Regions from separate parts of the Streptomyces melanosporofaciens genome, predicted to be linked through region 2. Evidence: riboswitches for the same ligand, from Rfam matches in the RefSeq annotation. Region 2 holds a riboswitch; the other holds the start of a gene.
What was found. Region 2 has a riboswitch for S-adenosylmethionine ahead of thrC (threonine synthase). Riboswitches for the same ligand answer to the same signal wherever they lie in the genome.

Region 1 (4,203 bases), 1.7 Mb from region 2:
CGGTCGTGAGACCGGCATCATCAAGCGGCTGCCGCACGGTGAGTTCGTCGAGGTCCACGAGCCGCTCGCGCAGGAGCAACTGCACGTGCTGACCCAGCACGAGCAGCCCGAGCCCTACGAGATCGGCCCCGAGACCGACGAGAACGGGGTCAAGCGGAAGGTGACGCCCGCGCAGCGGATCCGTTCGAAGCTCTCCAAGGGCTACTACGGCGAGGACAACGTCATTCCGAAGCCGACCCGCGAGGAGTACCACGAGATCACCAGCGGCCACGGCCACCACTGATCTCCGCCGTACCGCTCTCGCACGTCAGCTGACGCCACAGACCAGGGCCCCGGCCCGGACCACACGGTCCGGCCGGGGCCCTGGTCGTGCTGCCGATAGGCTGGCGGCGGGCCGCTGACGTGCGCGGCCCCTTCCCTGCCCACCCCCACGGATCCAGGAGCGGACCATGGACGTTGTGACCCCCGCCGGAGGCGACAGCACCGCGACGGCCCGCACCTGGCCGGACGTACTGACCTCGCTGATCGCCGGCCGGGACCTCGATGCCGACGACACCGCCTGGGCCATGGACCGGATCATGCGGGGCGAGGCCACCGACGCCCAGATCGCCGGTTTCGCGATCGCGCTGCGCTCCAAGGGCGAGACGGTCTCCGAGGTGGCCGGTCTCGTGCGGGCCATGTACGACCACGCCAAGGTGATCGAGGTGCCCGGGGAGACCGTGGACATCGTCGGCACCGGCGGCGACCGCGCCAAAACCGTCAATATCTCCACCATGTCCGCGCTGGTCGTCGCCGGGACCGGCGCGCGGGTCGTCAAGCACGGCAACCGCGCCTCGTCCTCCGCCAGCGGCGCCTCCGATGTGCTGGAGAAGCTCGGCGTCAACCTGGACATCACCCCGGAGCGGGTGGTCGAGGTCGCCGAGGAGGCGGGGATCACCTTCTGCTTCGCGGTGAAGTTCCACCCGTCGCTGCGGCATGTCGCCTCGGCCCGCCGCGAGCTGGGCGTCGCCACCCCGTTCAACCTGCTCGGCCCGCTGACCAATCCGGCGCGGGTGAAGTGCCAGGCGACCGGGGTCGCCGACGCCCGGATGGCGCCCATCATCGCCGGGGTGCTGGCCGAGCGGGGCTCCACCGCGCTGGTCGTCCGCGGTGACGACGGGCTGGACGAGCTGACCGTGACCACCACCTCCCAGGTGTGGGAGGTCCGGGGCGGCGCCGTGCGCCAGGAGACCCTCGACCCGCGGGACGTGGGCATCGAGCGAGCCCCCGTGGAGGCCCTGCGCGGCGCGGACGCCTCGTACAACGCCGATGTGGCCCGCCGGCTGCTGGCGGGCGAGCGGGGACCGGTCCGGGACGCGGTGCTGCTGAACTCGGCGGCGGCGCTGGTGGCGCTCGAGCCGGAGCCGGGGGACAAGCCCCTGGCGGAGCGGATCGCGGCGGGTGTCGCACGGGCCGCCGAGTCGATCGACTCGGGCGCGGCGCGCGACGTCCTGGAGCGGTGGGTGCGGGCCACCCACGCCTAGGCGTCGCCCTTACGGCGCCCATGTTCTGTCCGTGCCCTGTCCGGGATGCGGACAGGGTATGGGCGCCGCCGTACGGCATGGCATACTCCTGCCCAGGTCACGAGTGACAGCGACTACGGCCCCGGCCCGCTGTCCGGCAACCCTCCGTCCGTGGCGGGGTGCCCCGGGTGATGACCAGGCCGCCAGGCAGCGAGGCCGGCGGCAAGCGCGGACCCCTCTCACTAGGGGTCCTGGTGGTCGAGGGAGTTCTTCCGTGATGCAGCGAATGCGCTAGGGCCGAGCGGCCCGTTTTCCCCTTCTGTGCTCCGCGCGGTGGTGCCGTGCGGAGAGCGACTTTCCGCGCCCTGACGGCGGGCTCACCGCCGTCCTTGTGCGCGTCACGCATTCCCACGCCTCGACTCTCCCGGGAGACTTCGCCATGTCCGCGCGCCCTTCTGCCACCGCCTCCGTCGCCGCCGCTTCCGCCGCCTGCGCCGACTCCTCCGTCGCCGCCTGTGAGCCGCTGCCCGTGCTGGGCAGCGATGTCCTGGTGCCCCTGGTCACCGGGGGCGAGGTGACCTACGCGGCGCTCGACTACGCCGCCAGCGCCCCCGCGCTGCGGCGGGTCTGGGACGACATCGCCGCCTACGCGCCCTACTACGGCAGCGTGCACCGCGGGGCGGGCTACCTCTCGCAGCTGTCCACCGACCTCTTCGAGAACAGCCGTAAGGACGTCGCCGCCTTCCTCGGCTGCCGCGAGGACGACCAGGTCGTCTTCACCCGCTCCACCACCGATTCGCTCAACCTCCTGGCCGCCGTGGCGCCGCGGGGCACCGAGGTCTTCGTCTTCGAGACCGAGCACCACGCCTCGCTGCTGCCCTGGGAGCAGCGGGAGGACGTCACCGTTCGCTACCTCAGCGCCCCGCGCTCCTCGCGGCAGGCGGTGGAGACGCTGGAGAAGGCGCTCGCGGGCCGTGCCGAGGGCCCGGCGCTGGTCTGCGTGACCGGCGCGTCCAATGTGACCGGTGAGCTGTGGCCGGTGCGGGAGCTGGCCGCGGCCGCGCACGCACACGGCGCCCGTATCGTCCTGGACGCCGCGCAGCTTGCCCCGCACCACCCCGTGGACATCGCGGAGGCGGACGTCGACTGGGTGGCCTTCTCCGGGCACAAGCTGTACGCGCCCTTCGGCGCCGGTGTGCTGGCCGGCCGGGCGGACTGGCTGCGGGAGGCCCGGCCGTATCTGGCGGGCGGTGGCGCCAGCCGTAAGGTGACGCGCAGGGACGACGGCGGGGTCGACGTCGAGTGGCACACCACCGCCGCCCGGCACGAGGCGGGCTCCCCGAACGTCATCGGCGTCTACGCGATCGCGTCGGCGTGCAGGGCGCTTGCCGAGGCCGGTTTCGAGGGCCTGGTCGCCCGTGAGCGGCAGCTGATCGAGAAGGTGCGGACGGGGCTGGCCGAGGTGCCCGAGGTGCGGGTGCTCTCGCTCTTCGGCGACGACGCCCCCCGGGTCGGCGTGCTGTCGTTCGTGGTGGAGGGCTGGAACAGCTCCCACTTCGCGGCGGCGCTCTCCGCCGAGTACGGCATCGGCGTACGGGACGGGCTCTTCTGCGCGCATCCGCTGGTCCGCACCTTGCTGGACAGTGAGCCCGACGAGCCGGGCGAATGCGGTGCGCCCGAGGCCGGGCCGGGGGAGCGCTCGCTGAACGCGATCCGGGTCAGCTTCGGGGCGGGCACCCCGGACGAGCATGTCGAGCGGTTCGTCGGAGCCGTGAAGGAGCTGGTGCGCGAGGGGGCCCGGTGGAGCTACCGCACCGAGGGCGGCCGCTGCGTCCCGGACCGCGGCTGAGCCCCCGGGGCGCTGGGAGGGGGCGGCGCTAGCCGTCCAGGCCGATCGCGAACGCCGCCTCGAGGTCGTGCTGCGAGTACGTCCGGAAGGCGATGTGCGTCTCGGTCGAGGCCACCCCCGGCAGCTTGCTGATCTGGCCGGTGATGATGTCCGCGAGGTCGTCGTGCCGGGTCACCCGCACCATCGCGATCAGATCGTGTGCGCCGGTGACCGAGTAGACCTCGCTCACGTTCTCCAGCGCGGCGATTTTCTCGGCGGTCTCCGGAATCCGGTCCACGCTGGTCTTGATGAGCACGATCGAAGTGATCACGGCTGGCTTTCTCCCTCACTCGCCCTGGCTGCGCCGCCCACTCTAGTCGTCCTCCCGAACCGCCCCCACGCGTAGAGAAAGCCGAGCGTGAAGCCCACGAGATGGGCGAGATAGGCGACGCCTGGGCGGTCGTCGGCCTGCCGGGCGGCCAGCCACTGGAGGGCCACCCAGAAGATCAGCACCGCCCAGGCCGGAAAGCGCAGCGGCAGAAAGAACAGAAACGGAAAGAGACTGGTCACCCTGGCTCGAGGAAACAGCCACAAGAAGGCGCCGAGTACTCCGGAAATGGACCCGGAGGCGCCCACCAGGGTCTGGGCGGAGTCGGCGTGCGCGGCGGCGTAGCCGAGCAGCGCCAGATAGCCCGTGACGAGGTAGAAGACGGCGAACTGGACTCGCCCCATCCGCTCCTCGGTCATCGCCCCGAAGACGTAGAGAAACAGCATGTTGCCGAGCAGATGCAGCCAGTTTCCGTGCACGAACAGTGCGGTCAGCGGGGCGAGCGGCTGATCGGGGGAGCCGCTCCACAGGGCGCTGGGCACCAC
Region 2 (4,203 bases):
GGGTGGGCGCAAGCGCCCGAAGGGCATCCTCGAGGGGTGGCGGCCGGGTGACGGGTGGGCGCAAGCGCCCGAAGGGCATCCACCCCTGCACCAGCCCCCGTAATGATCAGCGCGGACACGCCGAAGGGTCCGCACCCTGGCCGGGACACGGACCCTTCGGACTGTACTGTTCAGCTGCGTCGCGTCGGCGCGTCAGCCTACGGCCACGCGGACCATGTCGGCCTGCGGGCCCTTCTGACCCTGCGAGATCTCGAACTCGACCCGCTGGCCTTCCTCGAGGGTGCGGTACCCGTCCATCTGGATCGCGCTGTAGTGGACGAACACGTCCGCACCACCGTCGACCGCGATGAAGCCGTACCCCTTCTCCGCGTTGAACCACTTGACGGTGCCCTGAGCCATTCCTAACTCCCCTATTGCTGGCCCTTGCGCAGGACCGCACTCCGCGGACCCGGGTCAGACCTCACCCCCCGGATGTGGGGGGTGTGCGCCGGAACGCGTCGACCGCCGCTGAATGTATCCGTCCCAACGCCCTCTGCAACAGGTCAATCGGACGAGAATTCTGGGCACGACCGAACGGTTAAAAGTGAGAAATTATGTGAAGTTCGGGCAAGCCGGGCGGGACATAGGGAACCAACCCGACAATTCGTGCTCACACTTTACGCACAACTTGACGAGTTCTCATATGTGGTTCCGGCCCGGGGGCCATCGGGGAATCCGGGCAACTGTATCGCGATTCCACACACGGAATCGCCCCGTCCGGTTGTCCCCGGACGGGGCGATGCCAAAGGTGAGGAGGGTGGACGCGGGGTCAGCAGCCGCCCGCGACCGCCGGGATGATCGAGATCCCGGCACCGTCCGGGGTCGCCGTGGCCAGGCCGTCGGCGAAGCGGACGTCGTCGTCGTTGACGTAGACGTTGACGAAGCGGCGGAGCTTGCCGGTGTCGTCCAGGACGCGGGCCGCGATGCCCTGGTGGTTCTTCTCCAGGTCCGCCAGGACCTCGGCGAGGGTCGCGCCCTCGGCGGGGACCTCGGCCTGCCCGGCGGTGTATGTGCGCAGGATGGTCGGGATTCGGACGTTGACGCTCATGCGAGACCAGCCTCTCGGAACGAGTCAAGGGTGGGGCGGATGATGGCGGAGGGACCCGTGGTGGGGGCCACCGCGTCGAGGGTCTTGAGGCCGTCGCCGGTGTTGAGCACGACGGTCGTCAGGGACGGGTCGAGCAGACCGTCCTCGATCAGCTTCTTGGTCACGCCGACGGTCACCCCGCCCGCGGTCTCCGCGAAGATCCCCTCGGTGCGGGCGAGCAGCTTGATCGCGTCGACGATCTGCTCGTCGTTCACGTCCTCCACCGCGCCGCCCGTACGGCGGGCGATGTCCAGGACGTACGGGCCGTCCGCGGGGTTGCCGATGGCCAGCGACTTGGCGATGGTCTGCGGCTTCTGCGGCCGGACGACGTCATGGCCGGCCTTGAAGGCGGCGGAGACCGGGGAGCAGCCCTCGGCCTGGGCGCCGAAGATCTTGTAGGGCTTGTCCTCGACCAGACCGATCGCGATCAGCTCCTTCAGCCCCTTGTCGATCTTGGTGAGCTGGGAGCCGGAGGCGATCGGGATGACGATCTGGTCCGGCAGCCGCCAGCCGAGCTGCTCGCAGATCTCGTAGGCCAGGGTCTTGGAGCCCTCGCCGTAGTACGGCCGCAGATTGACGTTGACGAAGCCCCAGCCCTCGCCGACCGGGTCGCCGATCAGCTCGCTGCAGAAGCGGTTGACGTCGTCGTAGGTGCCCTCGATGCCGACCAGCTCACCGCCGTAGACCGCGGCCATGACGACCTTGCCGGCCTCCAGGTCGTGCGGGATGAAGACGCAGGAGCGGAAGCCCGCACGGGCGGCCGCGGCGCCGACCGCGCCGGCGAGGTTGCCGGTGGAGGAGCAGGAGAGGGTGGTGAAGCCGAAGGTGCGGGCGGCCTGGACGGCGATGGCGACGACCCGGTCCTTGAAGGAGTGGGTGGGGTTGCCGGAGTCGTCCTTGATGTGCAGCTCACCGGTGACGCCGAGCTCACGGGCGAGGTTGTCGGCCTTGACCAGCTGGGTGAAACCCGGGTGCAGGCTGGGCAGGTCCGCCACGTCCGCGGGGACGGGCAGCAGCGGGGCATAGCGCCAGATGCTGTTCGGACCGGACTCGATCCGCCGGCGCAGCTCCTCCGGGTCGCCGGCCGGCAGCTCGTACGCGACCTCGAGCGGCCCGAAACAGACCTCACACGCGAAGACCGGGCCCAGATCGAACCGCTCACCGCACTCCCGGCAGGACAATGCGATGGCGGGACCGAAGGCACCGGAGGCGTCGGGGGCGGAGGAGGTGGTTGAGCTTTCTACTGACTGCACAGCCATGGATGGCGAGGCCCTTTCTCCTCATCTTCCTCGCGACGCATTTCGCCACGAGACGGAATTGGCACCTTCCCGAGCTGGGAGCCTCGCTGCGGAATGCGAGATCAGCTGGAGGGTTGCCGGGGCTTCAACGGGCCGTTCCCTCTGCCCCTCTGGATGAGCGGTATGGCGCCGGGCGGACCCGGGCGTTTGTCAGCACGGCATCATCGCGGGCCTCCTCGGTAAACACCGAGGTCGACCCCGACATACGACGGTCACGTGCGTTGTTCAAGACTGTAACCGAAGGCCCGGACGGTTGAGCTAGCCGTCCGAAGCGCGAGATGGATCACAGCGACCACGGCAGGGAGAGACACAGGTGCTGGAAGAGGTGGAGCGCTGGCTGAAGCACCGCTCCTGGTCGGCCGACGACCGGCCGCTGGACCGCCTGCTGGACGCGAAGCGGGGCGCGGCGACGACCCTGAGCGTGGTCCTGCCCGCCCTGAACGAGGAGGCCACGGTCGGCGAGATCGCCGCGACGATCCGCCGGGAGCTGATGAGCGAGGCGGCGCCGCTGGTGGACGAGCTGGTGGTGCTGGACTCCGGCTCGACGGACCGCACCGCCGAGGTCGCCGCGGCGGCGGGCGCCACCGTCGTCCCCCGCGACTCACTGCTGCCCCGGCTGCCCGCGCTGCCCGGCAAGGGCGAGGTGCTGTGGCGGTCCCTGCTGGCCACGCGCGGCGACATCATCTGCTTCATCGACGCCGACCTGCGGGAATTCGATCCGCGCTTTGTCTCGGGGATCGTCGGTCCGCTGCTGACCGACCCCGCGCTGCAGCTGGTGAAGGGCATGTACGACCGCCCGCTCGGTGACGTGGCGGGCCAGGGCGGCCGGGTCACCGAGCTGGTCGCCCGCCCGCTGCTGAATCTGCACTGGCCCCAGCTGGCCGGATTCGTCCAGCCGCTGGGCGGTGAGTACGCGGCCCGCCGCACGCTGCTGGAGCGGCTGCCCTTCCCGGTCGGCTACGGGGTCGAGCTGGGGCTGCTGGTCGACGCGCTGCACACGGTGGGCCTCGACGCGCTCGGCCAGGTGGACATCGGGGTGCGCAAACACCGTCACCAGGACGGGCTGGCGCTCGGCCGGATGGCGGCCGCGATCTACCGCACCGCGCAGCTGCGGCTGGCCCGGGGCCATTTGGTGCGGCCGCGGCTGACCCAGTTCGACCGGGGCGAGACCGGCTTCGAGCCGCGCACCACGGACGTGGACACCGAGGAGCGGCCGCCGATGATCGAGATACCGGAGTACGCGGAGCGGCGCGCGGCGTGACACCCGGGGGTAGCACGCGATAGCCCCTACGGGCGGAAACAGGCCGCCCCATACCGCCTACGGGGCAAGAAACCGTACGTACGTTTGCGCGGGGTCCCGGCTGGCTAGGCTCGCGACATGGCAGTTCCGCGCACCGCTCCGATCCTGGTCGCGTCCAACCGCGGTCCGGTCTCGTACACCCTGGGCGAGGACGGCTCGCTCACCGCCCGGCGCGGCGGTGGCGGGCTGGTCTCCGGCCTCAGCGCCATCGGCCCCGACGCCAACGCGGTGTGGGTTTGCGCGGCGCTCGGGGAGGGTGACCGCGAGGCCGCCCGGCGCGCCGGGGACAGCCATCTGAACCCCGGTGACACCGGCGGCCAGCAGGTGCGGATGCTCGACATCGCACCGGATGTCTTCGCCGCCGCGTACAACGGCATCGCCAATTCGGTGCTGTGGTTCATCCACCATCTGCTCTACCAGACCCCGGTCGAGCCGGTCTTCGACGCGGAGTTCGCCGACCAGTGGGCGGCCTACGAGGC

Region 1: it holds a riboswitch for S-adenosylmethionine, as region 2 does, so the genes downstream of both, BLV72_RS07700 (aminotransferase class V-fold PLP-dependent enzyme) here and thrC (threonine synthase) in region 2, are expected to answer to the same signal.

What each region holds. Positions count from the first base shown of each region.
Region 1 covers NZ_FNST01000002.1:1,132,606-1,136,808, reverse strand. Annotated here, with positions in the region: gene qcrB (cytochrome bc1 complex cytochrome b subunit) at 1-283, shown strand, start outside; gene trpD (anthranilate phosphoribosyltransferase) at 450-1,523, shown strand; SAM riboswitch class IV at 1,619-1,737, shown strand; gene BLV72_RS07700 (aminotransferase class V-fold PLP-dependent enzyme) at 1,942-3,351, shown strand; gene BLV72_RS07695 (Lrp/AsnC family transcriptional regulator) at 3,380-3,661, opposite strand; gene BLV72_RS07690 (rhomboid family intramembrane serine protease) at 3,658-4,203, opposite strand, start outside.
Region 2 covers NZ_FNST01000002.1:2,797,659-2,801,861, forward strand. Annotated here, with positions in the region: gene BLV72_RS14480 (cold-shock protein) at 193-399, opposite strand; gene BLV72_RS14485 (MoaD/ThiS family protein) at 809-1,087, opposite strand; gene thrC (threonine synthase) at 1,084-2,385, opposite strand; SAM riboswitch class I at 2,404-2,545, opposite strand; gene BLV72_RS14495 (glucosyl-3-phosphoglycerate synthase) at 2,738-3,685, shown strand; gene BLV72_RS14500 (alpha,alpha-trehalose-phosphate synthase (UDP-forming)) at 3,803-4,203, shown strand, end outside.